Regions from separate parts of the Rhodococcus sp. B7740 genome, predicted to be linked through region 2. Evidence: predicted binding sites of a transcription regulator. Region 2 holds the regulator's gene; each other region holds the start of a gene.
The links. The regulator LexA, encoded in region 2, represses DNA repair genes until DNA is damaged. The targets are predictions, from matches to a motif close to CGAACANNTGTTCG.
Positions count from the first base shown of each region.

Region 1: a site for LexA is predicted at 5,018-5,031, ahead of cofD (2-phospho-L-lactate transferase). Genes of this name have one in related genera too.
Region 3: a site for LexA is predicted at 6,598-6,611, ahead of NY08_RS26620 (DUF222 domain-containing protein). Genes of this name have one in related genera too.

Region 1 covers NZ_CP010797.1:1,753,735-1,764,353, forward strand. Annotated here, with positions in the region: gene manA (mannose-6-phosphate isomerase, class I) at 1-566, opposite strand, end outside; gene NY08_RS08070 (hypothetical protein) at 566-1,708, opposite strand; gene NY08_RS08075 (phosphomannomutase/phosphoglucomutase) at 1,780-3,162, opposite strand; gene NY08_RS08080 (DUF3499 domain-containing protein) at 3,359-3,769, opposite strand; gene NY08_RS08085 (metallopeptidase family protein) at 3,842-4,321, shown strand; gene NY08_RS08090 (WhiB family transcriptional regulator) at 4,352-4,585, opposite strand; gene cofD (2-phospho-L-lactate transferase) at 5,293-6,267, shown strand; gene NY08_RS08100 (coenzyme F420-0:L-glutamate ligase) at 6,264-7,634, shown strand; gene NY08_RS08105 (NUDIX hydrolase) at 7,743-8,204, shown strand; gene NY08_RS08110 (sugar phosphate nucleotidyltransferase) at 8,218-9,312, opposite strand; gene NY08_RS08115 (glycosyltransferase family 2 protein) at 9,302-10,213, opposite strand; gene rfbD (dTDP-4-dehydrorhamnose reductase) at 10,248-10,619, opposite strand, start outside.
Region 2 covers NZ_CP010797.1:1,348,436-1,359,054, forward strand. Annotated here, with positions in the region: gene hrpA (ATP-dependent RNA helicase HrpA) at 1-3,658, shown strand, start outside; gene nrdR (transcriptional regulator NrdR) at 3,671-4,135, opposite strand; gene NY08_RS06165 (hypothetical protein) at 4,236-4,646, opposite strand; gene lexA (transcriptional repressor LexA) at 5,031-5,714, shown strand; gene NY08_RS06175 (acyl-CoA dehydrogenase family protein) at 5,792-6,934, opposite strand; gene NY08_RS06180 (uracil-xanthine permease family protein) at 7,087-8,358, opposite strand; gene ptsP (phosphoenolpyruvate--protein phosphotransferase) at 8,381-10,111, opposite strand; gene NY08_RS06190 (DeoR/GlpR family DNA-binding transcription regulator) at 10,282-10,619, shown strand, end outside.
Region 3 covers NZ_CP010797.1:4,976,072-4,986,690, reverse strand. Annotated here, with positions in the region: gene NY08_RS23390 (acyl-CoA carboxylase subunit beta) at 1-1,266, opposite strand, end outside; gene NY08_RS23385 (acyl-CoA dehydrogenase family protein) at 1,263-2,411, opposite strand; gene NY08_RS23380 (acyclic terpene utilization AtuA family protein) at 2,408-4,102, opposite strand; partial or broken gene NY08_RS23375 (TIGR03084 family metal-binding protein) at 4,099-4,910, opposite strand; gene NY08_RS23370 (endonuclease/exonuclease/phosphatase family protein) at 5,011-6,063, shown strand; gene NY08_RS23365 (ASCH domain-containing protein) at 6,172-6,468, shown strand; gene NY08_RS26620 (DUF222 domain-containing protein) at 6,650-8,527, shown strand; gene NY08_RS23355 (glycosyltransferase family 39 protein) at 8,611-10,619, opposite strand, start outside.

The DNA of each region.
Region 1 (10,619 bases), 410 kb from region 2:
ATCCACGAGGTGAACACGGTGCGCAGCCCCGAGGCATCGGGCTGGGCGGCCAGCAGAGTTCGGTACCCGCTCAGGGCGGGGACGGCCAACGCGTCGAGCAGTTCGACGGTCTCGGTCGGACGCCGGAAGCCTGCCAACGCCTCGAATTCCGTGAGCGCGACGATCAGTTCGGGTTTGTGGTTCGGATCCCGGTAGTTGCGTACCGGAGAGTCGATCGGGACACCCGCGGCGTTCTCGCGTGCAAAGCCTTCACGTGCCTGAGCACTGCTGGGATGCGCCTGCAGAGACAAGGGCTCTTCCGCGGCTAGCAGTTTCAGCAGGTACGGCAGGCGTGACTCGTACTGCTGCGCGGAGCCACCGAGATGAGTACCCGGATCGTCGTCGATCAGCGTGAGCAGCGGGGTGCTGCCGCCCTCGTGCACCACATGCGCGGAGTCGGCCGGATGAGCGCCGAGCCAGATTTCTGCCTCGGGATGATCGGACGGCACCGGGCGTCCCTGAATTCGAGCCAGAGCGGTTCGCGAACCCCATGCGTAGGACCGAACCGCGCCTCGCAAGAGCTGCACTAGCTACCGCCCATCAACAGCAGATACGCGGCAGTGGTGTCCAACCGCGTGGCCAACACGGACATCGTGTCGAGCACCGAGAGTCTATCCGGATCCCGCACCGGTGGGGGGCCGTCGAATTCGGAACGTGCGTGCTCGCCACCGAACAGCGCCTCGCTGGAATCGGCGAGCAACATTTCCGACTCCGGTACACCTGCGATTCGTCGTTCGGTCATCGCGCGATCGACGTCCGAGGCCACCACGACGACGCGCATCGGCAGCGCAGGCGGTGGTCCGTCGAGCTGCTCGTCGTGAAAGAACGAGTCGAATGTCTGTGATGTGCCAGATGATTCGACGACGGACGCCCGAATGGACGCGGCAATGACGTCACCCAACTCCCCCGCACCGACGACGACACCCGCCACGCGCAGCAGCACCTCGCTGCCGTGCCGAGCGACCTCGACCGCAGCAGGACTGCCCCCGGTCAGCACGACGCGTCGACCGTTCAACCCACTGGCGAGGGCCTTGGCCGGATTGTGGAACATCTCGTTGGACGGGCTGTTCCTCACCGCCTCCGCGTCGAGCAGGTCTGCAAGACGAGACAAATTGGGCAGCAACGTCTTCCACGATCCGCCGGCAACCGCACCGAGTACCGCAACGAACGCCGCGAGGTAACGCATCAGCGCGTTGTGGTCGCGAACCGCGATTCGCGGCGGCAACCACATGACTCTGGCTCCCCGGACGGCACGCAGCGGCCCCTCCTCGGGGGCAACCACCACGACCTCTGCACCACGCCGGGATGCCGCGTCGACCGACTCTGCCAGTCGCGGATCCCCTGCGTCGTCGCCTGCCACCACCACCACGTCGAGTGGGCCGATCCACGGCGGGGTACCGGTGCTTCGCACGAGGGGGACGCCGAGGCGGTCACCGAGCGCAGCGACCAGCAGTGACGCTGCTCGACTGCTCCGCCCGTCGCCGGTCACGATCACCACGCTCCGGGGACGCAGATCGGCCAGCCGGGCGAGGACCGACTCGTCGACCGCGGTCGCGACGGCACGAACCTGAGCGCCCGCCAGCGCTGCGCTGCGCAGGGAGCCCTCGCGATCGGCTGCGATGAGAGCATCCGAATCGTCGAGATCGACCAGAGACGACACTGCCGTCATGGCTGCGACACCTCCCCTTACCTCACCCGCTCGAAACGTCTGCATACCCACTCACGGGCCCTCGGTAACCACTATTCCAGTCCGGCGCGAACGATGCTCAAGATCTCCGTCGAAAGTGCGTCGACTTCTTCGCGGGTCCGCGCTTCCACATTGAGTCGAAGCAGGGGTTCGGTGTTGGATGCCCGCAGGTTGAACCAGCCGCCGTCGGCCAACTCGACCGTCACGCCGTCGAGGCGGTCGATTCCGGCGGTCCGATCGGCGAACGCCGCGAGCACGGCCTCGGTCCGTTCGGCTGCGTCACCGACCGTCGAGTTGATCTCTCCCGACGCGCTGTAGGTCTCGTAGGTGGCCATCATCTCCGACAAGGGGCGATCCTGTGCACCGAAAGCCGCGAGAACGTGCAGCGCAGCGAGCATGCCCGAGTCCGCTCCCCAGAAATCACGGAAGTAGTAGTGCGCCGAGTGCTCGCCACCGAAAACGGCTCCGGTGTCGGCCATCTGCTGCTTGATGAAAGAGTGGCCGACGCGGGTGCGGACCGGCGTGCCACCGAGCTTCTCGACCAGCTCAGGTACCGCACGGGAGGTGATCAGATTGTGGATGACGACCGCGCCCGGCTCCTTGGCCAGCTCGCGCTCGGCCACCAGGCAGGTCACCGCCGACGGTGACACCGGGTCGCCCTTCTCGTCGACGACGAAGCACCGATCGGCGTCGCCGTCGAAGGCAAGGCCGATTTCGGAGCCGGTCTCGACGACGAATCGCTGCAGGTCCACCAGGTTCGCCGGGTCGAGTGGATTGGCCTCGTGATTGGGAAAGCTGCCGTCGAGTTCGAAGAACAACGGTTCGATCGTCACGGGCAGCGGCGCGAACACGGCGGGCACGGTGTGCCCGCCCATGCCGTTGCCTGCATCCACCGCGATCTTCATGGCGCGAATCCCCGACAGATCGACCAGTTCGCGCAGGAACTGCGCGTACTCGGTCAGCACGTCACGAGACGTCACGGTCCCGGCGGGGCCGTCGAACTCCGGTACCCCGTCCACCAATTCGGCCTTCACCGTGGCCAGACCGGTGTCCTGGCCCACGGGCTTCGCACCGGCGCGGCAGAGCTTGATCCCGTTGTACTTCGCCGGGTTGTGACTGGCGGTGAACATCGCTCCCGGGCATTCGAGCAGGCCGGAGGCGAAGTAGAGCTGATCGGTCGACGCCAGGCCGATGTGCACGACGTCGAGCCCCTGAGCGGTGACGCCGTCGGCGAACGCACGAGAGAGTGCGGGCGACGAATCACGCATGTCGTGCCCGATGACCACCGAACGCGCGGCCCCCGCCTCGTCACGAACCAATCGAGCGAACGACGCACCGACGTCGCGCACGAACGCCTCGTCGATCTGCTCGCCCACGACGCCTCGGACGTCGTAGGCCTTGATGACGGCGTTCACGCATTCTGCGGTTCGGGCCACGAAGATTCTCCTGGTGATCGTTGTCGACGACGCCGCACATCGGCGTCGGAAATCGAGCGTCGGTAGCGGTGCGATCCACACCAAGTATCGGCTGAACCTTGCGGTCCGTTTCTATCCTGCTCCCCGAACCTTGCCAGACGGCAGACGGACCGGCCAGTCGGACCGACGGACGCCACACTCGGTGTCCTCGGGTGGCTCAGGACGTGGGGTCGGGAAGAACTCGGAGGTGGCCGCGCCTGCCCGTTCGGACAGCCGGAGCGGATCGGCGTTCGGTCTCGGACGGCCGGGAGATCGAGCGATCGGAGCTCTCGCGATCCTCGGATCGGACGCGATCGCCGCGACCCGCTTCGCGTACGGCTTCGGCGAGGGCCGTCAGATCATCCTCGTCGGGGCTCGACGTCGAGTAGCCGCCTTCGTAGCGCACCAGTTCCCAGCCCTTGGGAGCGGTGGTGGTCGACGCGTGCACCTCGCACAGATCCCAGGAATGCGGTTCGTCGACTGTGGCCAGCGGTCCGACGACCGCGGTGGAATCGGAGTAGACGTATGTGAGCGTCGCAACGGCAGAACGGTTGCAACCAGGCCTGCAGCAGCCACGCAGTGATCTCACGAGTGCAGAGTATCCGGTGGGTGCAACCGACCGAACGACCGACACACCGGACGAGCGCGATAACCTCCCCGTATGCCTCGTTTCTCATCCGCGCGCCGGATCACTTCTCGGTCCGTGGCCCGACACGGACGCGGCATCCGCGGACCGGTTCTGCCCGAGGACATCCCGGCGCGGCGCTCACGGGCGGAGAAGTTCGACCGGCTGGTGCTCGAGGCGTTCGCGCGGATCGATCATCGGTGGCACGAGAAGCTCTCGAAGCTCGACATCGCTGTGGACGAGGTACCCAAGATCAGGGCGTTGGATCCGGAATCGGTGACGTGGCCACCCGAGGTGGTGGCGGAGGGTCCGGTACCGCTCTCACGCCTGGTACCCGCCGGCATCGACAAGCGCGGGGAGACGACACGCGCCAGAGTGGTGCTGTTTCGGCGGCCGTTGGAACGACGCGCCAAGCATCCGGAGGATTTGGAGGATCTGTTGTTCGAGGTTCTGGTCGAGCAGGTGGCCACGTATCTCGGCATCGACCCGGACGAGGTCGACCCGGCCGGGGAGTGATCGACCCGTCGGGAGACCGAACCGAACTGCTCAGCCGATTCCGCGCTTGAGCCTGCGACGCTCCCGCTCGGACAGCCCGCCCCAGATGCCGAACCGCTCGTCGTTGGCGAGCGCGTACTCGAGGCACTCGTCCTTGACCTCGCAGCCGAGGCAGATGCGCTTCGCCTCGCGGGTGGATCCGCCCTTCTCCGGGAAGAAGGCCTCGGGGTCGGTCTGCGCACACAGGGCGCGTTCCTGCCACTGGTCCTCGATTTCCTCGAACATCTCGTCGAAACCCGCGACGAGACTGAGGAACGGCTTGGCCGGTGGAACCGACTCGGCGACGAACGGCATCGAGTCGACGTCGGAATCCGAATCGAGTTCGGCGTCGATGACGTCGACGTCGTCGGTCTCGTCCGTCGGGACGACGTACGCAGAACCCGCATCGATCGAGACGCTGGAATCTGCGCCGATGCCGGACTCGGTTTGCGGCGCGTCGTCGACAGCGCTGAGATGTGCAGTGGGTCCGCCCCGCTGATCACGTGTCACGTGCTGGTCATACATCGCTTCCGCCTCCTCACCTGTGGTAGCGCAGATACTTTCGGTCCTCGTGTTCTCGAATACCTTGCCCCGCGCGGTCATTCGATCGAGCTGGTCCAACGTGCCGGATCCGACTCTCGACCTCTACTCGACGTCCAGTCAGGGACGAACAGGAAGGGAACGAGTGTTCGAAACCAGGTTCGCCGCAATCGAACTCGTGCTGCGAACACTGAATGACATACCTGTGATTAGACACGTCCAGGTGTGTCGCGGTCAAGCCGATCGCGCAAATCCAATACCATCACATGCCCGAAATCGGCGCTCTCCCCGAATCGAAGCCCGTCCCGTGCGTGTCGCATCGGTTCTCGCACGCGCAAACCGTCCACACGGACGTTGCGGCACGGGGTGGGCGCTCACCCCGCACCACCGCAACCCCATTAGGCTCGCGTGTTGTGAAAGTTACTGTTCTGGTCGGCGGCGTCGGTGGCGCTCGGTTTCTGCAGGGCCTGAAAACGTTGTTCGGCGACGAGCCCGAGCACGAGATCACCGCCGTGGTCAACGTCGGCGACGACGTGTGGATGCACGGACTCCGCATCTGCCCGGATCTCGACACCTGCATGTACACCCTCGGCGGCGGGATCGACACCGATCGAGGCTGGGGTCGGATCGCGGAGACCTGGAACGCTCGAGACGAGTTGGCAGCCTACGGTGCCGATCCCGACTGGTTCGGACTCGGCGACCGCGACATCGCCACGCACCTGATCCGCAGTCGTATGTTGCGCACCGGCTTTCCGCTGTCCGCCGTCACCGAGGCTCTGTGCAACCGTTGGCAACCGGGAGTCCGGCTGCTGCCCGTCACCGACGATCGCTCCGAGACCCATGTCGTCGTCACCGATCCCGACGACCCGAGCGGCGAGCAGCAGCGCGCAATTCACTTCCAGGAGTGGTGGGTTCGGTATCGCGCACAGATCCCGACCCACAGCTTCGCCAACATCGGAGCCGAACAGGCAACTCCTGCACCGGGAGTCGTCGAAGCGATCACCGAGGCCGATGCCGTCGTCCTCGCGCCGTCCAACCCGGTGGTCAGTGTCGGTGCGATCCTCGCAGTGCCGGGTATCCGCGGTGCGCTTCGCACGACGGATGCCAAAGTCGTCGGCCTGTCCCCCGTCGTCGACGGTAAGCCGTTGCGCGGCATGGCCGACGAGTGCCTGTCCGTCATCGGAGTCGAGACCACGGCGCAGGCGGTGGGCCGTCATTACGGAAGCCGGAGCGGTACCGGCATTCTCGACGCATGGCTGGTGCACACCACCGATACGGCGGTCGTCGACGGTGTGGACGTGCAGTCGGTTCCGTTGCTGATGACCGACCCCGAGACCACTGCAGTGATGGCACGCACTGCACTGCGCGCAGCCGGACTCGACCTGTGACCGACTCCCACACCACACACACCGCACCCAGTGATCACGCGCCCGGCGGGGCCATCGAAATTCTTCCGGTGACCGGGCTCCCCGAGTTCCGGCCGGGCGACGATCTCGCTGCGACCGTCGCGGACCGTGCGCCGTGGTTGCGTGACGGCGACATCCTCATCGTCACCAGCAAGATTCTCTCCAAGGTCGAGGGCCGTCTCGTACAGGCACCTCGCGATGCAGACGAGCGAGATGCCGCCCGCAGAGTCCTGGTGGAACAGGAAGCCGTACGCATCGTCGCCCGCAAGGGCCGCACCCTCATCACCGAGAATCGACTCGGCATCGTGCAGGCCGCGTCGGGAATCGACGGCTCCAACGTCGACGGCGGCGAGCTGGCGCTGCTGCCCGAGAACCCCGACGCCAGTGCCGCAGCGCTCCGCACTGCCCTCGGGGCGCTGCTGGGGGTGACGGTCGCCGTGGTCGTCACCGACACCATGGGGCGGGCGTGGCGAATCGGCCAGACCGACGCCGCCATCGGAGCGGCGGGCCTCGGCGTCGTACATGCATACGCAGGAGCCGAGGACGGCCAAGGGAACGAGCTCGTCGTCACCGAGGTCGCGATCGCCGACGAACTCGCTGCCGCAGGCGATCTGGTGAAAGGCAAGCTGGGCGGGGTTCCGATCGCCGTGGTGCGCGGACTGACTCCGGTCGACGACGGTTCCACCGCCGCAGCCCTCCTGCGCGGGGGTGAGGACGATCTGTTCTGGCTCGGCACGGCCGAGGCACTCGATCGTGGTCGACGTGAAGCCCTCCTGCTCCGACGGTCGGTGCGCTCGTTCACCGACGAACCCGTCGATCCCGACTCCGTTCGTGCTGCCGTGTCCGATGCCCTCACCGCCCCTGCTCCGCACCACACCCGTCCGGTCCGCTTCGTCTGGGTCAGGACACCCGCGCTGCGCCGCCGGCTGCTCGAGGCGATGCGAGAGCAATGGCGAGCCGACCTGACCGCAGACGGCCTGAGCGAGGAGCGAACAGCAGCACGACTGAGCCGCGGCGACATTCTGTTCGACGCTCCGGAGATCGTGATCCCGTTCTGTGTGCCAGACGGCGCACACTCGTACCCCGACGAGCGGCGACGGGCGGCGGAGGACACGATGTTCACCGTCGCCGTCGGCGCGGCCGTACAGGGTCTGCTCGTCGCTCTCGCGGTTCGTGACCTGGGCAGCTGTTGGATCGGCTCGACGATCTTCGCGGCCGACACCGTGCGCGCCGAACTCGGCCTGCGAGCGGATTGGAAAGCCATGGGAGCCATCGCGATCGGGCACTCCGCCGAGCCGCTGACCGTGCGGGAGCCAGTGGTGCCCGGCTCCTCGCTGCTGGAGGTCTGAAGCGTGTCGGCGGCGACGCCGCGTCGTTCGACGCTGTGGAACTCGGTCGGCACGGCCCTGCACGGCTGGGCACCCTCCGACTCGGGAGACGAATCGCTCCGGCACACCATGCTGGCGTTTCTCGACAGCAATCCCGACGCCTGCCTGCGCGCCAACCGGGCCGGACACTTCACCGCGTCCTCGCTGGTGCTCGACGCATCGGGAGCCCATGTGCTGCTGACGCTTCATCCCAAGGTCGGTCGGTGGATTCAACTCGGTGGCCACTGCGAACCGACCGACGAGACCGTGGTCGACGCCGCGCTACGGGAGGCCACCGAGGAATCCGGGATCGCCGATCTGACCATCGATCCGATACTGCTCTCGGCGCACACCCACCCGATCACGTGCTCGCTCGGCGCACCGACGCGGCACCTCGACCTCAGATTCCTGGTCCGGGCCCCGGACGGCGCGCGAGCGGTCCGCAGCGAGGAATCGACGGATCTGCGCTGGTGGCCGGTCGATGCATTGCCCGACGACGCCGAGCGAGAGACGATCGACCACCTCGTCGCACTGGCTGCCCGCCGCCGCTGACGGCGAGCACGCCTCAGACGTCGGTGGAGAAGCGGACTCCGCCGTCGGGCAACTTGACCCCGGGCCACACGCGCGCGCCGCGGAGCAACTCGCAGCGAGCACCGATGTCGGCACCGTCTCCGATGACCGCGTCGCGCACCAGTGCGCGGGGTCCGATACGGGCCCCGAAGCCGAGGATGGATCTCTCGACGACGGCCCCTGCTTCGACGATCGCACCGTCGAACACGACGGCCCCGTCGAGGCGGGCACCCGCCCCGATCTCGGCACCGCGTCCGACGACGGTTCCACCGATCAGCAAGGCACCCGGGGCCACGCCTGCACCCGGATGAACCAGTGATTCGCCGCGATCACCGTGCAGTGCAGGCGACGGCGCGATGCCGCGAACCAGATCGGCCGAGCCCTTGACGAAATCCTCCGGTGTTCCCATGTCGCGCCAGTAGGCACTGTCGACGTGCCCGTAGACCTTCTTGTCCTCGGCCAGCAAGGCGGGGAACACCTCTCGCTCCACCGAGACCGGGCGATCGGACGGAATGGACTCGATGATCTCGCGCTTGAAGACGTAGCAGCCCGCGTTGATCTGATCGGTCGGCGGATCCTGAGTCTTTTCGAGAAACGCTGTCACCCGGCCTGATTCGTCCGTCGGTACGCAACCGAACGCGCGCGGGTCACCGACGCGAACCAGATGCAACGTGACGTCCGCATCGGTGGTTCGGTGCGTATCGAGCACCGCTGTCAGATCGGTGCCGCCCAGGACGTCGCCGTTGAAGACCATGACGTTCTCGGCGCGCAGACGCGGCAGTACGTTTCTGATACCTCCACCGGTGCCCATCGGCTCGGTCTCGAAGACGTACTCGAGTTCGATGCCGAGCGAGGATCCGTCCCCGAAATGCTGCTCGAACACTTCGGCTTTGAACGATGTACCGAGAACCACGTGCTCGATGCCTGCGGCCTTGATGCGCGCCAGCAGGTGCGTGAGGAACGGCAACCCAGCGGTGGGGAGCATCGGCTTGGGTGCCGAGAGCGTCAGCGGCCGGAGCCGAGTTCCCTTGCCGCCCACCAAGATGACTGCGTCGGTACGTGCGGCACCCGATGTGGAACTATCCGACATGTCCAGCCTCTGTTCTCTCGTCCGATACTCGTCCGTCAACTGCCCGCGCCCGAAGCGCTCCGGCCACAACGATCTTCGAGCGAAGACCGAGACCTGCGCGCAGGGCCCATCGTAAGGGAGCCTGCCACGTCCGGTCGTGCCGATCGGCCTGGAAGCGGTACGCGCTGGTGTGATGTGCGGGCAACATCACTTCCGGATGCCGTCCTGCCGCATGACCTTTCGAGTGGGTCACCTCGACACCGGGGACGTAGACGTTGTGCCAGCCCGCTCTTCCGAGCCGGTCGCCGAGATCCACGTCCTCCATGTACATGAAGTAGCGCGAGTCGAATCCACCGATCGAGTCGAACGCCGAACGCCGCAGCAACAAGCACGATCCCGACAGCCACCCCACCGGACGCTCGCTGACCGTCTCGTTCTCCTGGCGATACCGCCGAGTCCACGGGTTCGTCGGCCACAGCTTGCCCAACACCGCATGGCCTGCACCGGACGTGAGATCGGGCACCGACCGTGCCGACGGGTAACGCGAGCCGTCGGGCTCACGAATGAGCGGCCCGAGGGCACCCGCCCGTGGCCAACGCGCCGCAGCGTCGAGCAGGCCGTCGAGGGATCCGGGATGCCACCGCACGTCGGGGTTGGCCACGACGACGAACTCGACGTCGGGGTCGATCTCGGCCACCGCGCGGTTGACCGCTGCGCCGTAACCGATGTTCGCTCCGGTTCGCAGCAGTTCCGCCTCCTCGAACGCGGCCTCGGCTGCCTCGGGCGTGCCGTCGACCGAGCCGTTGTCCGCCATGATCACCCGAAGGGGACGCGTCGTCGCCTCACGCAGAGACGTCAGGAACTGGTCAAGGTATTCGCCGGGTGAATAGGTCACCGTCACCACGGCCAGCTCGGAACTCACGCGGGCAAGACTAGCCCGCTCTCGCGTCCGACCCTCATGTCGACTGCGTCAAGGCGGCCGCCAACGCGTCCGACCACGGCCGCGCCGAGGTCAGACCGGCATCGACCCAAGCAGTCGGTGACAGCACCGAGTACGCGGGCCGAGGTGCCGGAACGACGTACTCGGCGCTCGAGCACGGCTGCACTCGCTCGGGATCGGCACCGATGCCCGCGAACACCGCGCGTGCGAGGTCGAACCAACTGGCCTGCCCCGCATTGGTGTAGTGCAGCGTTCGACCGCGCACAGCAGGATCGGCTTCGAGCTCGAGCAGGCCCGACGCCAGATCGAGAGCGAACGTGGGCGACCCGATCTGGTCGTCGACCACCGAGATCGTCTCGCGCTCACCTTCGAGTCGACGCATCGTGGT
Region 2 (10,619 bases):
TGCCGCGGCCATCGCCGAGCACCAGGTGGTGATCGTCGCCGGCGAGACCGGCTCCGGCAAGACCACTCAGATCCCCAAGATCTGCCTCGAACTGGGGCGCGGGATCCGGGGCTCGATCGGTCACACACAGCCCCGTCGACTCGCCGCTCGCACCGTCGCCGAACGCATCGCCGAGGAGGTGGGTGAACCACTGGGTGAATCCATCGGCTACAAGGTGAGATTCACCGATCAGTCCTCGGATGCGACCCTCGTCAAGCTGATGACCGACGGCATCCTGCTGGCGGAGATCCAGCGAGACAGGCTGCTCCGCCAGTACGACACCCTGATCATCGACGAGGCCCACGAGCGCAGCCTCAACATCGATTTCATCCTGGGCTACCTCGCGCAGCTCCTCCCCCGCCGACCCGACCTGAAGATCGTCATCACCTCGGCGACGATCGATCCCGAGCGTTTCGCTCGGCACTTCGCGCGCGACGGCGTGCCCGCGCCGATCATCGAGGTCTCCGGCCGCACGTTCCCGGTCGAGATGCGCTACCGGCCACTGACCGTCGACGCCGGGGACACCACGATCGATCTCGACCCCGTCGACGCGACGTGCCAGGCCGTCGACGAGTTGATGGCCGAGGGCGACGGTGACATTCTGGTGTTCCTGTCCGGTGAGCGCGAGATTCGCGACACCGCCGACGCCTTGAACGACCGAAATCTGCGCAACACCGAGATCGTTCCACTCTATGCGAGACTATCTGCGGCCGAACAACATCGAGTGTTCTCCCCGCACTCGGGCAGGCGCGTGGTGCTCTCGACGAACGTTGCGGAAACATCGCTGACGGTCCCCGGAATCCGCTACGTGGTCGACCCGGGTACCGCCCGAATCTCGCGATACTCGTTGCGTACCAAGGTTCAACGCCTTCCCATCGAGCCGATCTCCCAGGCATCGGCGCGGCAGCGGGCCGGCCGCTGCGGCCGCGTCGCCGACGGCATCTGCATCCGGCTGTACTCGGAAGAAGATTTCGAGTCACGTCCGCAGTTCACCGAGCCGGAGATTCTGCGTACCAACCTGGCGTCGGTGATCCTTCAGATGACCGCACTCGGGCTGGGCAAGATCGACGCGTTCCCGTTCGTCGAACCACCCGATCCGCGGAGCATCCGAGACGGAATCGGACTGCTCGAAGAGCTCGGGGCACTGAAGCCTGCCACCAAGGACGGCACCGCGGAGCTCACCCCCATCGGCCGGGAACTCTCGGCGCTTCCGGTCGATCCACGGATGGCGCGAATGCTGGTCGAGGCCAACGGCAACGGATCTCTCCGCGATGCGTTGGTGGTCGTTGCCGCGCTGTCGATCCAGGACGTTCGGGAGCGGCCGGCAGAGCATCAGCAGGCGGCGGACGAGAAGCATGCGCGCTTCGCGGTGGAGAACTCCGACTTCCTCGCGTACGTGAAGCTGTGGACCTATTTGCGCGAACAGCGGAACGAGTTGTCCTCCAACCAGTTCCGCCGTATGTGCCGCACCGAGTTCCTGCACTACCTACGTATTCGCGAGTGGCAGGATTTGCACGGTCAGCTACGTCAGATCACCCGTGGCCTCGGGTGGACGGTTCCCGACGCCGACTCCACCGAGACCGCGCTGCATCAGTCGCTGCTGTCCGGACTGCTCTCGCACATCGGGCTCCGGGAGGGTGACAAGCGTGAGTTCCTCGGCGCGCGTGGGGCTCACTTCGCGATCTTCCCCGGGTCGGGTCTGTTCAAGAAGCCCCCGCGCTGGGTCATGGCCGCCGAATTGGTCGAGACCGGACGCCTGTGGGGCCGGATGGCTGCGCGCATCGAGCCCGAGTGGGCCGAGCGGTTGGCGCCGCACCTGGTCAAGCGGACGTACTCGGAGCCGCACTGGTCCATCAAACGGGAATCGGCGATGGCCTACGAACGGGTGACGCTCTACGGCATTCCGTTGGTGACGCAACGTCCGGTGAACTATCACCGCATCGACGCCGAGGCGTCTCGAGAGCTGTTCATCAGACATGCGCTGGTGGAGGGTGAATGGAAGACCCAGCACGCGTTCTTCCACAAGAACCGGGCGCTGCTCGACGACGTCGGTGAACTAGAACATCGCGCTCGGCGACGAGACATCGTGGTCGACGACGACGCTCTCTTCGACTTCTACGACGCACGTATCGCCCCGGAGGCGGTGTCGGCGCGACACTTCGACACCTGGTGGAAGAAGGCACGCAGACAGGACCCGCACCTACTCGACTTCACCACCGCCACCGTCGTCAACTCCGACGCGGCCTCGGTACTGACCGGCGCGTATCCCGACGCATGGCGACAGGGCGAGATCCAGTTCCCACTGACGTATCAGTTCGAGCCGGGCACCGCGGCCGACGGAGTCACCGCGCGCATTCCGATCGCGCTGCTCGCTCAGGTACAGCCGGTGGGATTCGACTGGCTGGTCCCGGGAATGCGCGGCGAGCTGGTCACCGCATTGATAAAGACGCTGCCGAAGGCACTGCGGCGCAACGTGGTTCCGGCTCCCGACTTCGCGGCCGCGGCGTTGGCGGCCATGAAGCCGCGCGCGGAAACTCTGGTGACGGCGCTGGCCCGTGAGTTGTCCCGGGCTGCCCGGTGCGACATCACGGCGAAGGATTTCGACCCCGCCGCGTTGCCCGAGCATCTGAAGATGACGTTCGCGGCCGTCGACCCGTCCGGAAAGGTGCTGGGCAGCAACAAGGATCTGACTGCTCTTCGGACGAGCCTGTCGGGTGAGGTCGGCCGTCAGGTGGCGAGCGCGGTCGGCGACGCGGAGCGCGCACCCTCTCTGGCCTGGACCTCCGGCACGCTCGGTCGGTTGGAGCCGACGGTGACTCGGCAGGTCGGTGGACAGAAGGTCACCGGCTATCCGGCGCTGGTTCCGGAAGGACCCGGCGTCGCGGTGCGGGTCCTCAGCACCCCCGCCGAGGCGCGGGCGGCAATGCGCTCGGGAACCAGAACTTTGCTTCTGTCGACGGCTCCGAAGGGCACCAAGGCATTGCTGGCCGGCCTACCGACCGCGGAACGTCTTGCACTGGGCCAGAATCCGTACGGTGGAGTCGACGCACTCCTCGAGGAGTGCCGAGTACTTGCGGTCGAAGAGGCCATGGATGCGCACGGAGGACCGGTCCGGGATCCGGATGCCTTCGAGAAACTGAGGGCACTCGTCAACGCCGAGGTTCCGCAGCGCACCGCTGCGATACTGGCGTTGGTTCGCCCGGTGTTGACCGCCGCCCTGGCGCTGTCCGCGCAACTTCAGTCCTCCTCGGGCGAGCCGGCGGACGATGTTCGGGAACAGTTCGACGGCTTGATCTTTCGAGGGTTCGTCACCGAATTCGGCTCTCGCAGACTCGCAGACCTGCCGCGCTACCTCGCCGCGGCGACCAAGCGGTTGACGACGCTGCCGAGCAGTGCAGGCCGGGACGCGGCTGCGATGGACGTGCTCGATCGGGTGTACGCCTCGTACGGGCGACTGTTGGATTCGCTGCCGGAGAGCAGAAAGAACAGTTCCGGGGTTCAGGAACTATTCTGGATGATCGAGGAGTTGCGCGTCGGACTGTTCGCGCAGGGCATTCGCACGGCGTACCCGGTGTCGGAGAAGCGCATCGAGAAGGCGATCTCGGACCAGCGTCGCTGATGGGCGGGCCTGTCAGTCGATGTCTGCGGACTCGCGGTGCTTGCGCAGTTCGTGGATTTCCTTCTCGAAGTCTTCTGCCGAGCTGAACGAGCGGTAGACGGAAGCGAAGCGCAGGTAGGCCACTTCGTCCAGGTCGCGGAGTGGACCGAGGATGGCCAAGCCCACTTCGTTGCTGGGGATCTCCGCGGATCCCGCTGCACGGATGGCGTCCTCGACCTGTTGTGCCAGTAGGTTCAGCGCGTCGTTGTCGACATCTCTGCCCTGGCAGGCGCGACGGACTCCCTTGACGACCTTCTCTCGGCTGAACGGCTCGGTGACACCACTGCGTTTCACGACGGCCAGCACTGCGGCCTCGACGGTGGTGAATCGGCGACCGCACTCCGGGCAGGAGCGACGACGCCGGATTGCTTGCCCCTCGTCCATCTCACGCGAGTCGACCACGCGTGAGTCGGGATGCCTGCAGAACGGGCAATGCATGAGGGATCCTCCGTCGTAGCCGATGCTCCGACGACGAGCACGCACATCGGGGCAGTCTGTCGAGGATACTCAGTCTCCTCGAACCCGACGGTGCCGGTGGTCATCTGCCGGGCGTGTACTCGACGACAGCTCCGTCGTGCACCTCGACCACACCCGCCGGTTGCGCGCCGGCATCGGGGGCGACGGCCCGCAGGTTCGCGATGCCGATCAGCCCGCCCGCCACCACCAGGACCGCCAACACCGTCAGCACGATCGAACGCATCCGAACCGGCTGGCCGGCGAAGTGCGCCGAGGTCGCGTCGAACTCGCGATCGGCCTGCTCGCGATCGGTGACGTCGGTCCACGACGGATCGAGGACCGGGAGGCACGGTGAATTCTGTGTACGGGTTCCCGTGACACCGTGCGTTCCGATGGGACTCTGCAGAACGGGACGCGCCCGGCGGCGGCGCTCGACGGCAGTGGATCGGGCGCGGACACCGGTGGCGGTGGGGCGATCGGTGATGATGGTCATCGGAACCTCGACTTCGCTCGTTGGATCGATTGTTCGATCAGGCGTTCGATGGACGCTTGTTCGAAGTTCTATCACGAGCCTCCGACAAAGTCTGCAGAAAACGCGACACGAGTCGAACAGATGTTTGATTCAACAGCTGATACACGCTAGATTCGTGTCAGAAACCACACGCCACACGAGTCGACACCATCAACTCCAGTCCGCGCAGACCTACCACGCAGACCGGATCCAGGACACCAGCAGGAGGCCGACAGCATGAAGGACGAGACCTCGACGAGGTCGACCACGCTTTCCACGACCACCGGTTCCAAGGCGACCGGAGCCAGGGCCACCGCACCGAAGGCCGCAGCGGGTAAGCCTGCCGCGGAACCGACATCCAAGGCCATGGAAGTCGGCACCGACATCAGCGCGGGTCTGACCGAGCGGCAACGGAAGGTACTCGAGGTCATTCGAGCTTCGGTGACCGAGCGCGGTTACCCGCCGAGCATTCGAGAGATCGGTGACGCGGTCGGCCTGACATCGACCTCCTCCGTCGCTCACCAGCTCCGTACGCTCGAACGCAAGGGTTTCCTCCGGCGCGACGCCAACCGGCCCCGCGCGGTCGACGTCCGCGGTCTCGACGAGGTGCAGGCCGATCAGGCAGCCGCCGCGGTCGACGGATCGCAGGCGTCCGAGGAGCAGGATCGGCTGCCTACCCCGACGTTCGTGCCGGTACTGGGCCGGATCGCTGCAGGCGGTCCGATTCTGGCCGAGGAAGCCGTCGAGGACGTCTTCCCGCTCCCCCGCGAGCTGGTCGGACAGGGTTCGCTGTTCCTGCTCAAGGTGGTCGGTGAATCGATGATCGATGCGGCCATCTGCGACGGTGACTGGGTGGTGGTTCGTCAGCAGTCCGTGGCCGACAACGGCGACATCGTCGCTGCGATGATCGACGGCGAGGCCACCGTCAAGACGTTCAAGCGGTCCAAGGGCGAGGTGTGGCTGCTGCCGCACAACCCGCTGTTCGAGCCGATCCCGGGCAACAACGCCGCGATCCTCGGCAAGGTCGTCACCGTGATGCGCAAGCTGTAGGGATCGTCACCGAGGTGACACGCGAAGGGCCGCAGCACAGGAGTGCTGCGGCCCTTCGCGTGTCTCGGATCAGCGGATCACAGATTCAATCCGCGGCCGATGATCTCCTTCATGATCTCGGTGGTGCCGCCGTAGATGGTCTGTACACGGGAATCCATGTACGCCTTGGCGATCGGGTATTCCTTCATGTAGCCGTAGCCGCCGTGCAGCTGCAGGCACCGGTCGATCAGTTTGACCTGATTCTCGGTGGTCCACCACTTCGCCATGGCGGCTTCTTGCACAGTCAACTTGTCTGCGTTGAGCAGCTCGATGAACTTGTCCACCATGATGCGGGTGGCGGTGGTTTCGGTGGCCAGTTCCGCCAACACGAAGCGCGTGTTCTGGAACTTGCCGATCGACTTTCCGAAGGCCTTGCGGTCGCGGCAGTACTGGATCGTCATGTCCAGTGCCGATTCCATTGCCGCGGCGGCGACGACAGCGATCGAGAGTCGCTCCTGCGGCAAGTTCTGCATCAGGTAGATGAAGCCCATGCCCTCGTCGCCGAGCAGGTTGGCGGCGGGCACACGAACGTCGGTGAAGCTGAGTTCGGCGGTGTCCTGGGCCTTCATGCCGATCTTGTCGAGGTTGCGGCCGCGTTCGAATCCGGGCATGTCACGTTCGACGACCAGCAGACTGAAGCCCTGTGCGCCCTTCTCGGGGTCGGTGCAGGCCACGACGATCACCAGATCGGCGTTGATTCCGTTGGTGATGAACGTCTTCGAGCCGTTGAGCACCCAGTCGTCGCCGTCACGTACCGCCTTGGTCTTGATGCCCTGCAGGTCGCTTCCGGTTCCCGGCTCGGTCATCGCGATCGCGGTGATCAGTTCGCCGGAGCAGAATCCGGGAAGCCAGCGCGCCTTCTGCTCGTCGTTCGCGAGATCGATCAGGTACGGCGCGACGACGTCGTTGTGCAGGGTGAAACCGATACCGCTGTATCCGCCACGGGTGGTTTCCTCGGTGACGATGGCGTTGTAGCGGAAGTCCTTGACTCCGCCGCCGCCGAATTCCTCGGGCGCTGCCGTTCCGAGGAAGCCCTGCTTACCGGCCTCGACCCAGACGTCGCGATCGACGATGTTCTGCTCTTCCCACTTCGCGTGGTTCGGCGCTACGTGCTGATCGAGAAATTTCCGGTACGACTCCCGGAACAGCTCGTGCTCGGGCTCGAAAAGTGTGCGTTCCACGAATGTCTCCTTGTTCGGTGCATACCGGCAGCGACCACGCGAAATCTCTACGAATCTCGATCGCCGGTACGACTGACGTCACAGGGAAACACTACGTCCGCGGCGTCGGGGTGGTCGATGACCAAAACGCGCGCGATCCGTGACCGACCCCGCTAACGACCTCGGGTGCCTGCACTCCTGGCGAGCGCCGAGACGATCGGGTACCCCAGCAGGATGCCCACCGAACCCCAGGCGATACCGCCGAGTTCGACCGATCCGACGGACAGTGTCAGGTCACCGATTCCGGCGACCAGCGCCGCCGCAACGACGATGAGATTGACCGGGTCGGTGAAGTCGACCTTCGCGTCGGTCCAGATGCGTACGCCGAGAAGCCCGATCAGGCCGTACAGCACCAGAGTTGCGCCGCCGATGACTCCGTCGGGGACGGTGAAGATCAGCGCACCGAACTTGGGCGAGAACGCGAGCACCATCGCCGTGATCGATGCGACCCAATACGCCGCGGTCGAGTACACGCGGGTGGCAGCCATGACACCGATGTTCTCCGCGTAGGTGGTGGTTCCCGAACCGCCGCCTGCTCCGGCGAGTGTGGTCGCCAGCCCGTCGGCGATCAATGCGTCACCGGCCACGTCGTCGAGGTTCTTGCCGGTCATCGCGGCGACGGCTTTGACGTGTCCCACGTTCTCGGCGACGAGGACGATCACCACCGGCAGCGCCACGAGGATCACCGACAGCTCGAAGGACGGACCGCGAAACTCGGGCAGACCGATCCAGCTCGCCGCGCTCAGTGCGTCGAGGCGTGGTTGCGCGATGCCCCCGGTGACGGCGGCGAACACCCAACCCACGACGACACCGAGCAGAATTCCGAGTCGCCCGATCAAGCCGGGTCCGAGCGCCGTCGCCAGCAGAATCGCGATCAGGGTGACGGCTGCGATCAGCGGCTGTGCCTCGAACGACGTGGTGGCGGCCGGTGCCAAGTTCAGCCCGATGAGCACGACGACGGCACCGGTCACGACGGGCGGCATGGCCGCGTCGAGTACCCGTTGGCCCGCGAACTTCACCACGAAGCCGACGGCGGCCAGTACGAGGCCGACACACAGGACCGCTCCGAGTTGGGCGGCGGGTCCGTTCGCTTGGGTGGCACCGAGCGGAGCCAGGAAAGCGAAGGACGAACCCAGGTAGCTGGGAACGCGCCCTCCAGTGATGACGAGGAACAGTGCCGTTCCTATGCCCGAGAACAGCAGCGTCGTCGATACCGGAAATCCGGTGATCGTCGGAACCAGCAGTGTCGCACCGAACATCGCGACGACGTGCTGCATTCCGATACCGATGGTGCGTGGCCACGTCAATCGTTCGTCGGGTGAGACCACCGCCCCGGCCTCGACGGTCTTTCCGTTTCCGTGCAGCGTCCAACCCAGAGTTCTCATGATGGAAGGCAACACTATTGGATCAGCCGAGGATCGCGCTCACTGCCTCGCGCGCGGCGGCGGTGCTGTCCGTTTTCAGGGCTGCGGCGGCCGCTTCCTTGCACTGATCGAGCGTGACCGTCGCCAGTTTCGAACCCACGTGCGCGACGGCAGCCGATGCAGCGGACAGAGAGGTGATGCCGAGGCCGACCAACACACAGGCCAGGAGCGGATCGGCAGCGGCCTCGCCGCAGACCCCGACCGGCTTGCCTGCCTTGGCTCCCGCGGCAGCGGTGTGGGCGACCAGTGCCAGTACCGCCGGCTGCCACGGATCGGTCAGGCCGGCGAGCTGAGCGGACATACGGTCGGCGGCCATCGTGTACTGCGCCAGGTCGTTGGTGCCGATCGACAGGAAATCGACGTGCTCGAGGATGTGCTCGGCGAGCAGCGCGGCTGCGGGTACCTCGATCATGACGCCGGGGGTGAGTCCTCGTTCACGGACGTCGGCGGCGAAATCCTTCGCCTCCAACGCGGTTGCGATCATCGGAGCCATCACCCACGGGGAGGAGTCGGTCGCCTTCGCGGCTGCCGCGATGCCGTCGAGCTGGCGGTACAGAATCCCGCGGTCGGCCTCGGCGATGCGGATTCCGCGAATGCCGAGGGCCGGGTTTGCCTCGTCGGGATGCGTGGCGAACCGAAGCGGCTTGTCCGAGCCTGCGTCGAGAGTCCGCACGACGACCTTCTTGCCCGCGAACGCGTCGAGTACCTGGGCGTAGATCTCGGCCTGCTCGTCGACGGTGGGTTCGGAATCACGGTCGAGGAAGCACAATTCGGTACGGAACAGTCCGACGCCGTCCGCTGCACTGGATCGCGCCGCGCGAGCACCGGCACCGTCCTGGACGTTGGCGAGAATGTCGACCGCGTGGCCGTCGGCGGTGGTACCGGGACCGACCCACTGGGACACCCGGTCGAGCTCGTCGCGGGCGGAGACGACGGCGGCGCGGGCCGTCTCGGCATCGGGTTCGAGTTCGATCCGGCCGCTGGTGCCGTCCACCGATGCGTTCGTACCCGCGGCGATGTCGTCGAGGCCTGCCACGGCGACGATGCACGGAATGCCCAACTGACGCGCGATGATCGCGGTGTGGCTGGTCGGACCGCCCAGCGAGGTGGCCAGACCCACGATCAGCGCGGGGTCGAGGCCGGCGGTGTCGGCGGGTGCCAGGTCGTCGGCGAACAGCACGGACGGTTCGTCCGGCACCGGAACACCGGGCTCCGGAACGCCGAGGATCTCGGCGATGACGCGATCACGGATGTCGCGCAGGTCGGTCACGCGCTCTGCCATCAGTCCGCCGAGCTGGGTGAACATCGCGGCGAACTTGTCCGTCGCCGCCGCTGTCGCGGTGACGGCCGAACTGCCCTTGGCGATCGAGGAGCGCGCGGCTCCCAGCCAGCCGCGGTCCGTTGCCATCGCGGCGTTGGCCGACAGGACTTCCGAGGCAGCTCCGGTCGCCAGCTCCGCGCGACCGCGCAGTCGAGCGGCGACGGCGTTCGCTGCGGCGTCGAAGACGTCCTTCTCGGCATCTCGATCCGCCTCGGCCACCTCGCCGGTATCGGCAGGGATGGCGGGACGGGCACCGGGGCGGATCACGCGGCCGTATCCCACGCCGGGCACGACAGGCGTGCCGTGCAGCGTGGTCTGCGCTGCTCCGGTTCCGGCTGCATCGACTGTCGTGTCGCTGTGTCCGGTCGAAGCGGTGCTAACCGATCCCGTCATGTGGTCCTCCTCGGATCCTGCGTGAACAAAGGTCTTCGTACTGTCCGGCGAGCTGTGGTGGGGGCCATCAGTCGCTTGTGTTGTGACCGAGATTACTCCAAACCCTTGACATGTCAACACACACGGGCGTAAAACAACATAAAGCAACATCAACGAGGAAGGAGACGCAGGTGTACGCAGAAGAACGACAGCACTCCATAGCCGAACTCATCAGCACCCAGGGCCGCGTCTCCGTCAACGATCTCTCCGCCACCTACGGCGTCACAACGGAAACCGTGCGCCGCGACCTCGCCACCCTCGATCGAATGGGTGTCGTGCGCCGCGTCCACGGTGGCGCAGTGCCCGCATCGGCCCTGACCACACTCGAACCGGGCGTCTCGGAACGAGAGTTCACCCGGGCCGATCAGAAGGACGCGATCGCGGCCGCCGCCCTGTCCTTCCTCCCTCCCGTCGGAGGCAGCGCCGTGTTCGATGCCGGCACCACAACCGGTCGACTTGCCGGTTTGCT
Region 3 (10,619 bases), 1.7 Mb from region 2:
TCCGCACATGCCGTAGTGACCGGCACCGTACGACGCACCGAGCAGAATGGAGATGTGCGGCACCGTGGAGTTGGACACGGCGTTGATCATCATCGCTCCGTGCTTGATCATCCCGCCCTCCTCGTACTCCTTGCCGACCATGTAGCCGGTGGTGTTGTGCAGGAACAGCAGTGGGGTGTTCGACCGGTTCGCGAGCTGGATGAACTGCGTCGCCTTCTGCGATTCTTCACTGAAGAGCACACCGCGGGCGTTGGCCAGAATGCCGATCGGGTATCCGTGCAGCTCGGCCCATCCGGTGACCAGCGATCCGCCGTACATGGGCTTGAACTCGTCGAAATCGGAACCGTCGACGATGCGGGCGATGACCTCGCGCGGGTCGAACGGGATCTTCAGATCCGTGGGAACGATGCCGAGCAGATCCTCGGGGTCGGCCAACGGCTCGATCACCTCGGCGCGAGGCTCGGGGCCCTTCTTCTTCCAGTTCAATCGGGAGACGATGCTGCGTCCGATGCGGATGGCGTCCTGCTCGTCGACGGCGAAGTAGTCTGCGAGACCGGACTTTCGGGCGTGCATCTCGGCCCCGCCGAGCGACTCGTCGTCCGAGTCCTCGCCGGTGGCCATCTTCACCAGCGGCGGTCCGGCGAGGAAGACCTTGGAACGTTCCTTGACCATGACGACGTGATCGGACATGCCGGGGATGTACGCCCCGCCTGCGGTGGAGTTACCGAACACCAACGCGATCGTGGGGATGCCCGCCGCCGAGAGCTGCGTCAGATCACGGAACATGCGACCGCCGGGGATGAACACCTCCTTCTGCGTCGGTAGATCGGCTCCACCGGATTCGACCAACGAGATCACCGGGAGCCGGTTCTGCGTGGCGATGTCGTTGCCGCGGAAACCCTTCTTCAGCGTCCACGGGTTGCTGGCTCCGCCGCGGACCGTCGGATCGTTGGCGACGATGAGGCACTCGACCCCGCAGACGACGCCGATGCCCATGACGGTGCTGGCTCCGACGGGAAAGTCGCTGCCCCAGGCCGCGAGTGGGCACAGTTCGAGAAATGCCGAGTCCTCGTCGATCAGCAGCTCGATGCGTTCGCGGGCGAGGAGCTTGCCACGCTTCTTGTGGCGCTCGATGTACTTCTCACCGCCGCCGAGCAGAGCCTTCGAGTGCTCGGCGTCGATCTCGTCGAGCTTGGTGTTCATCGCGTCGACATTCCCGGAGAACTGCTCCGAGGCCGTGTCCAGCGTGGACTTCAGCACGCTCATGCCTGATACCCCAATCGTTTTGCTGCCAGCCCGGTGAGAATCTCGGTGGTGCCGCCGCCGATGCCGAGGATGCGCATGTCGCGGTACTGCCGCTCGACCTCGCTCTCGCGCATGTAGCCCAACCCTCCGAAAAGCTGCACTGCCTGATTGGCGACCCACTCTCCCGACTCGACGGCGGTGTTCTTCGCGAAGCACACCTCGGCGATGAAGTCCTGGTTCTCCTGCAGGGACCGCTCGACGAGGGATCGGGTGTAGACACGTGCGATGTCGATCTTGCGCGCCATCTCGGTGACGGTGTTCTGCACCGATTGCCGTGCGATGAGCGGCTTTCCGAAGGTCTCGCGATCACGAACCCACTGCAGCGTCAGATCGAGACACCGCTGGGCGCTGGCGTAGGCCTGGGCCGCGAGCGCAATGCGCTCGGTGAGAAACGCCTGCGCGATCTGCGCGAAACCACTGTTCTCGGCACCGACGAGGTTGGCGACGGGAACACGGGCGTCGACGAACGACAGCTCAGCGGTGTCCGATGCGCGCCACCCCATCTTGTCGAGCTTGCCGGTGACCTCGAACCCGGGTGTGCCCTTCTCGATGACGAGCAACGAGACACCGGCTGCACCGTCCCCTCCGGTGCGGACCGCGGTGACGACGAAGTCTGCTCGGCACCCCGAGGTGATGTACGTCTTGGATCCGTTGACGACGTAGTGCTCGCCGTCCTTGACCGCCCTCGTCCTGAGGTGGCCGACGTCGGAGCCGCCACCCGGCTCGGTGATCGCGAGCGAGCCGATCTTCTCCCCCGCCAGCGTGGGCCGCACCCACTTCTCGATCTGATCGGCGTCACCCGCTGCAACCAAGTGCGGCAACGCGATTCCGCTGGTGAACAACGATGCGAACAGGCCACCCGACGCTCCGGCCTGATGCATCTCCTCGCAGATCACGACTGCGTCGGCCAGATCTCCACCGTCGCCGCCGACCTCCTCGGGGAAACCTGCGCCGATCAACCCCAGAGCGGCCGCCTTCTTGTGCAGCTCACGCGGTATCTCGCCGTCGGCCTCCCACTGGTTCATGTGCGGAGCGATGTCCTGCTCGACGAAACTGCGGACGGTCTTTCGAAGCTGCTGACGCTCCGGCGTCGTCCAGATACTCATGTGAAGTCTCCTTTGAATGCCAGGGTTTCGGGGATGTCGATGTACCGCGACCGCAGCCACTCGCCCAGTCCCTTGGCCTGTGGATCGAATCGGGCCTGCGATGCCACGCCCTGTCCGAGGATGCCCTCGATGACGAAGTTGACGGCCCGCAGATTCGGCAGTACGTGCCGGGTGACGGTGAGCGGTTCTGCCTCGGGAAGCATCTGCTTCAGGGTCTCGACCGTCAGTGCATGGACGAGCCAGACGAATTCGTCGTCGGTGCGCACCCAGACTCCGACGTTGGCGTTGCCGCCCTTGTCTCCGCTTCGGGCCGCGGCGATGGTGCCGAGTGGGAGCCGGATGGTCGCCTCGTCCGGTCGCGGTGCCGGTAGCGCCGGTTCTGTGAGGGGCTCGAGTGCCCGCGTCTCGGTCGACGGTGCGACGGCGCGCTCGGTGCCGTCGGCCAGGTGCGCGACGTGCGGTACCTCGGCTGCGTCGACGAAGCCTGCGGTGAAGACTCCGTACGGGGCTCCGTTCCCGGGTGGCGCGGTGACCGAGAACCCCGGATAGCTCGCCAGTGCGAGTTCGACTGCCACCGCGGAGAACTGACGTCCGACGGCGTCGGGGTTGCTGTCGCGGGCGACGCAGCGCAGCAGAGCACTGGCCGTCTCCTCCGTCTCGGCATCGGGCTTGTCGGTGCGTACGAGCGTCCAGTCCAGCTCGGTCGGCCGCGCCGTGAGCCAGGACTCGAACTGACGCTGTGCCAGTGCGGCTTTGGCTTCGATGTCCAGTCCGGTGAGCACCATGGTGAATTCGTTGCGGAAGCCGCCGAGCGCATTGAGCGAGACCTTGTAGGTGGGCGGCGGCGCTTCGCCGGTCACACCGGTGATGGACACCCGATCGCTGGATTCCTGCGTCAGGATCGCTGAGTCGATCCGTGCGGTGACGTCAGGGTTCGCGTAGCGGCCGCCGGTGATTTCGTACAGCAACTGGGCAGTCACGGTGCCGACGCTGACAGCACCGCCCGTGCCCTCGTGCTTGGTGATGACGGACGATCCGTCGGACTCGATCTCCGCGATGGGGAAGCCGGGACGGGACATGTCGGCGATCTCGGTGAAGAAGGAGTAGTTGCCGCCCGTCGCCTGTGTTCCGCATTCGATGACGTGCCCGGCGACGACGGCCCCGGCCAATGCGTCGTAATCGGTTGCAGTCCAGCCGAAGTGAGCCGCCGCAGGTCCGACGATGACACTGGCGTCGGTGACGCGCCCGGTGACGACGACGTCCGCCCCGGAGTTGAGGCATTCCACGATGCCCCACGCGCCGAGGTAGGCATTTGCGGTCAGCGGGCTGCCGAGGCCGAGTTCGGCCGCTCTGCCGAGGAGGTCGTCGCCGTCGACGTAGGCGATCTTCGCGCCGGAGTCCAGCTTCTCCAGTGCCTCGGCCAGGCCGCGGGGGTTGAGTCCGCCTGCGTTGGCAACGATCTTGACACCCTTGTCCAGTGCCAATCCGAGGCAGTCCTCTGCTTGGCGCAGAAAGGTTTTGGCGTAGCCCCGGGTCGCGTCCTTCATCCGATCGCGGCCGAGGATGAGCATCGTCAGCTCGGCGAGGTAGTCGCCCGTGAGGTAATCGAGTTCGCCGCCCTCGAGCATCTCGCGCATCGCGGACAGCCGGTCTCCATAGAAGCCCGAACAGTTGCCGATTCGTACGGTCATGCTGTCTCTCGTCCTGACTGTGGCCGTCCGGCCCCGGGAGGGCCTGCGAAGGCTTGGGCGATGGTGATCCAGTGCGCGGCGTCGGTTCCCTCGGCGCGGATGTCGAGGTCGTCGCGGTGGGCGCGCTGGGTGACGAGGAGGCAGAAGTCGAGGGCCGGTCCGCTCACGCGTTGGGCAGCGTTCTCGGGCCCCCACGTCCAGAGCTCACCCGACGGTGCGGTGAGCTCGATGCGAAACGGTTCGGTGGGCGGAGCCTGATCGTTGACGGCGTAGGCGAAATCCCTTGTGCGGACGCCGATGTGCGCGACGCCGCGAATTCTGTCGGTGGCGACGCGGGTGACGCCCAGTGCGTCGGCGACATCCTGACCGTGCGCCCAGGTCTCCATCAACCGGGCTGTGGCCATCGACGCGGCGCTCATCGGGGGCCGAACCAGTCGATCTTGGTCCCCGACGGCACCTGCACGAGAGCATCGGTCATCGCGTGGCGTCGGGTTCGCCATTCGCTCAGCAGGTTCGGGTTACGAGATTCTTCCTCGGCGGCCTCGTCGACGAAGCCGGTGGGGTTCTCCCATGCCTTCTTCAGGGTGAGAGCGAACTCCTCCTTGGCCTCGATATCGCCGGACGCTGCGGACGTAGTTCGCTCCGCGACGTGATCGGTCCAGGAAAGATGTGCGATCTGATGCGCGACGGTCCAGCCCGCGGCCGGTGTCGGTGCCGCCCATTGCTCCGGAGTCAGTTCGGCCACGAGTGCGTCGAGGTCGTTGCCCTCGGCGCGTAGGTCGTCGACGAGAGGGTCGAGGTCTGCCATGAGCCCAGCTTCACAGGAGGTCCTGAAAAAAGCAAGCACGCTTGCTTGTTAATTCGTAACCTTACGTTCGCTTGCCGTCTCTACGGTGCGGAACGTGAAAATGTCGAGACTCGCGGCCGTCGCCGTTACCCTGACCTTCATGGCTGCCGGTTGCTCCTCTGCGGACACCGCCACCGACGAACCGTCGAGCATCCGGGTGGCGACGTTCAACGCCAGCCTCAATCGATCCGCAGCCGGGCAGCTGATGACCGACCTGCAGGGCGAGAACGCTCAGGCTCGCGCGGCAGCCGATGTGATCGCCGCGAACTCACCGGATGTGTTGCTGGTCAACGAGTTCGACTATTCGGTCGACGACGCAGTGGCCTTGTTCAACGACAACTATCTCGACGGGCAGTACCCGCACTCCTTCACCGCGCCCGTGAACACCGGCGTCGATTCGGGGCTCGACCTCGACCGGGACGGCGAACTCGGCGGACCGGGTGACGCCTGGGGGTTCGGTCAGTTCCCGGGCCAGTACGGGATGGTCGTGTACTCGAAATATCCGATCGCGACCGATTCGGTACGCACGTTCCAGAATTTCTTGTGGAAGGACATGCCGGATTCGCTGTTGCCGCGCGACTACTACGGGGACGTGTCCGACCGGCTTCGACTGTCCAGCAAATCGCACTGGGACGTGCCGATCGACGTGAACGGGAAGACGCTGCACGTGCTGGCGTCGCACCCCACTCCCCCGTCCTTCGACGGACCCGAGGACCGCAACGGCAAGCGCAACCACGACGAGATCAGGCTCAGTGCCGACTACATCTCGGGCGCGGACTACCTCTACGACGACAACGGTGTGCGCGGTGGGCTCGAGGACGGTGCGTCGTTCGTCATGCTGGGTGATCAGAACAGCGATCCGGTCGACGGTGATTCGGTTGCCGGTGCCATCGCGCAGGTTCTCGACCTTCCGCGGGTTCAGGATCCGGCACCCACGTCGGCCGAACATGGGACGGACACAGCAGATTTCGCCGATCCGACGCCGGGTGACCTGCGGGTGGACTACGTGTTGCCCTCGGACGACCTGACGGTCATCGATTCGCAGGTGTACTGGCCGAATCAGGCCGAGCATCCCTCGGACCATCGACTGGTGTGGGCCGACCTCGAAATATGATGGGTGCGTGATCGATCTACCGATTGTCGAATTCGCGTATCCCGGCCCCCTGCGGGATGCCCTGGTCGCGGCCGTTCTTTCCGGCGAGAAGACCAGCACAGCAAGCCTGTGGTGCAGTACGCCGACGAGGAGCTGCCGAGAGTCGGCGAACGCGGCGCGGTGGTGGATTCGGCCGGTGTCGTGGTCGGAGTCATCGAGACGACGGGCGTCGATGTCGTTGCGCTGAGCGATGTTTCTCTGCAACACGCGCTCGACGAGGGCGAAGGATACGTCGACGTCGCGCAGTGGCGGGTCGGGCACGAGAAGTTCTGGCAGTCGGCGGATGTCCGCGAGGAACTGGGCGATCCACACTTCACCGTGAACGACGACACCCAGGTGGTCCTGGAGCGCTTCGCACTCGTGTGACCGCGCGCCCTGACGCAGCATCAGGGTCAAAACTTCGTGTCGGTGGGTTGGTGTATAGGCACTTACAGTTCGATCCTGTTTCGCCACAACACTATTGGTGTTGACGCACGTTTCACAGCGGCGTACTATCGAACACACGTTCTACTTTTTGTTGGACCATCTGCCGGGGGGCGATGACACAGTGACCACATCGACGCGCAGTCGGTTCGCGGCCTATCTCGGGCCGCAATCGAAGCCGTACATCGAGCCTGCTTCGTTGGGCGAGATTCGAGATGTCGCGATTCTGGAAAATCAGGCGTGCGCTCGCAAGGTCGCTCTGGCCGCCGCCATCTGGGACACATGCATTCATCAGAACGTCCTCGTCGGTGATGTCATTCAGGACGCGGGCAACTACGCGGCTTCCGAAATTGCGCACGTCCTGGGTTGCTCGAAGACCGTTGCGAACACATACGCCGAGGTCGGAATGGACCTTCGACTCCGGCTTCCCGCCGTCGCCGCAGCATTCGAGGCCGGCGAACTCGATCTGCCCCGCGTCCGCGCGATATACCGCTGCACCCACAACCTGACTCAGGACGCGGCGACGGCCGTCCAAAGCGAGGTCCTGTACGCCGCCCGACGCCTGTCACCCGGTCCTCTGGCGACGGAAATCTGGTCGATCATGTTTCGAATCGCACCCGAACAGGCTGCCGCTCTACGCAAGGACTTGGAACGGCACACCAACGTCACGTACACCGACAAAGATGTGCTGTCGACGCTGAAGGCCGACCTCACCGCGGCGGACGCCGCCGCGGCCTGGCAACTCATCAACGAGATGGCCGCTACCGTCTGCCGACGCGATCCGCGAAACAAAGGGCAGAAGCGCGCAGCCGCGTATGTTGCTCTGCTGCATCAGGAGTCGTCGATAGCATGCTTGTGCGAGCCCGACGATGACAATCCGTGCACGGCCGATACCTCACGCCCGGATCGGCGTGCGCCGCTGACCGTGATCACGGTCGACCTCGCCACGCTCGCCGGTCTGCTGTCCAATCCTGCGCACCTGTCCGGGCACGGCACCATCGATGCCGAATACGCCCGGGAGCTCGCCGACAACGCGCACTGGCAGATTCTTCTCACCGAGGCACGCAACCTCGCCGAGAAACTCGGTTACGGCGACGACCTGGAATCACTCATCGATCTCGAGACCGACACCGACACCGACACCGACACCGACACCGACACCGACACCGAGAATGACGCAGGTAAGGAAGACAAGGCTGTCGACAACAGGACCGACAGCGGCAGCGGCAGCGGTGGAAAGAACCACGGCGGATCGAGAGGTGCGAAGCCACGAGGATCGAAGGCACGTAAGAACAGCCGGTCCGAGGGCAGCAGGTCGCATGTGGTGTTCCATCCCCTGGGGCGCAGTCGTCGTCGGGTCGGCGATACTGTTCCTCGGCCCCCGCAAGCCCCGAAGTCCGCACAATCACCGCGAAACAGCTGTGTCGCAACCCCGTATCGCGGCACCTACACGTTCGTTGCCGAACTCGAAGCGGCAATCGCAGCAGAACCCACCCTCGGGCTCGCGCTGCACCCGGACGGGCACGGCGGCCTGGTGCTGCCACCACCCGGAGCGCTCGTCTATCGGCCCACTACTGCACTCGCAGAACGTATTCGGTACCGCGACCGCACCTGTCGACACCCGGGCTGCGATGTCCCGGCCCAGCAATGCGAGATCGACCACATCGTGCCGTATCTCCATCGCGACCCCTCGACGGGAGGCTGGACCATCGACACCAACCTGCACTGCCTGTGCCGCTACCACCACAGCCTCAAGACCATGGGCCTGTGGACTCCCGTCATGCTCGCCGACGGTGTCGAGTTCTGGCTCTCGAACGCCGGCACCACCGCGATCACGGTTCCCGGCACGACACAACTCGCGGACTTCAGCCACCTACCGAAGATCCACTCGAAGCCGAGAGGGTCGGCACCTCGGCGCGATTCGCCGACCCCGACGCCGGCGGATCCACAACCGACCCCGATGCCCGCCTCGGCACCCGACGACGAGCCACCGCCCTTCTGACCGGACCCGGGAGTGCACACAGGTGTTCCGCCGCAGTCGAATACGTCTGCGGCGGAACAACAGTGCGTAGTCGTTCGTGGGTGTCAGCCTGCGTAGGTACTCAGGTCGTACACCGTCGCGCTGCCGACCGTGGTCGCCGTGAAGTTCGCCTCGACCCACTCCTGGATCTGTGAGGACGTACTCTCCGAGTCGCCGCCCATTCCTCCACGAGCCATACCGCCACCCATTCCTCCGGACACGTAGTACGTCACCTCGTGGTTGGAGACGTACTCGATGAACTCGTCGAGCGACGGCGCAGGATCACCACTCCACCCGCCGATGGCCATGACGGCCGTATCGGACGACAACTCGTATCCGGCTGCGGACATCGAACCGTTCACCGCAGCGGACCACCTCGTGGTCGTGGATTCGAGCAGAGCCGTCAACTCCTCGTCGGTCTCACCGCCCATGCCACCCATGCTGGGCATGCCGCCTGTGCCGCCGTCACCGGTGCCGAAGCCTGCCGGAAGATCGGCCGCATCGGCAGCCATGGCCGCATCACCTTCCAGCACAGCATCATTCGGCACAGCATCATTCAGCACAGCATCATTCGGAGCAGCATCACCCGGCATCGCTCCCGTCGGCATTCCACCACTCGGCATTCCACCACCAGGCATACCGCCGCCCGGCATTCCACCCAGGCCTCCGTCGCTGACTGCACCGGTCGGACCTGCAGTGGGGATGGAACCACTGTGCGCGTTCGTCGTCGTAGCGATGGCATACGACGCGCCGCCGCCGAGACCGGCCACGGCTCCGAGGATCAACGCAGCGGCGGTGAGCTTTCGGTACCGCCCGGCGAACAGAATCATCACAGCAGCGACGATTGTTCCCACCAACAGGATCCATTTCAGTGCCGGCAGCCAGTCCGCGTTGCGGTGCAACAACACCCAGCTCCAGGCACCGGCCGCAACCATCATGGTGGCCATACCGGCTCTGCCCCATATCGATTCGCGTCGAAGCCACAGCGCGTAGCCGCCGGTTCCGATCATGCCCGCGAGTGCAGGGGCGAGCGCGACGGTGTAGTACGGGTGGATCGTTCCGGACATGTAGCTGAAGATCAGCGCTGTCACCAGGAACCAGCCGCCCCACAGAATCAGCGAGGCACGGAGAAGGTCGGTACGTGGCGCTCGGCCACGAGCGATCAACCCGAAGACCAGCGCCACCAGGGCCGCCGGGATGAGCCAGGAGATCTGGATTCCCATCTCGCTGCCGAACAGTCGGTCCAGACCGGTCGAGCCGCCGAAGCTGGACCCGGCTGCCCCGGCACTCATTCCGGCCGGAGCCTCCATCCCGCCACCGCCGGTGTTACCGAAAATTCGGCCAAGCCCGTTGTACCCGAGCACCAGATCCATCACGGTGTTGTCGGTGGATCCACCGATGTACGGTCGGGCACTCTCCGGCCACAACTGAACCGTCAACACCCACCACCCCGCAGCGACGATCAGCGCTGCGAACGCGCCGACGAGATGCAGCAACCGGGCCCGCAACTGCGGTTGTCCCGCAACGAGATACGTGAACCCGAACGCGGGCAGCACCAACAATCCCTGCAACATCTTGGTGAGGAACGCGAACCCGAGCGCCACACCGGCCAACGCGAGCCACATCGCAGCCCGACGCCCGGCCGAAGTCTGCAGAGACCGCACGACGAAGTAGCCGCCGAGTGTCATGAGAAGGACGAGCAGCGCGTCGGGGTTGTCGAAGTCGAACATCAACGCCGCCGCAGGAACAGACGCCAAGGCGAAGCCGGCGAGCAAACCAGCCGTGGGGTTCGCGACGCGTTTGACCGCGGCATACACCGTCGCCACCGAGGCAACACCCATCAGCGCCTGGGGAAGAAGCAGGCTGAAGCTCGAGAATCCGAAGACCCGAGCCGACAGTCCCATCACCCACAGTGCGGCCGGCGGCTTGTCCACGGTGATGAAGTTCTCGGAATCGAGCGATCCGAAGAACCACGCCGTCCAGTCCTTGGTTCCTGCCTGCACCGCAGCGGCGTAGAAGGTGTTCGCGTAGCCACTTGCCGTCAGGTTCCACAGGTACAGCGTTGCCGTGGCCG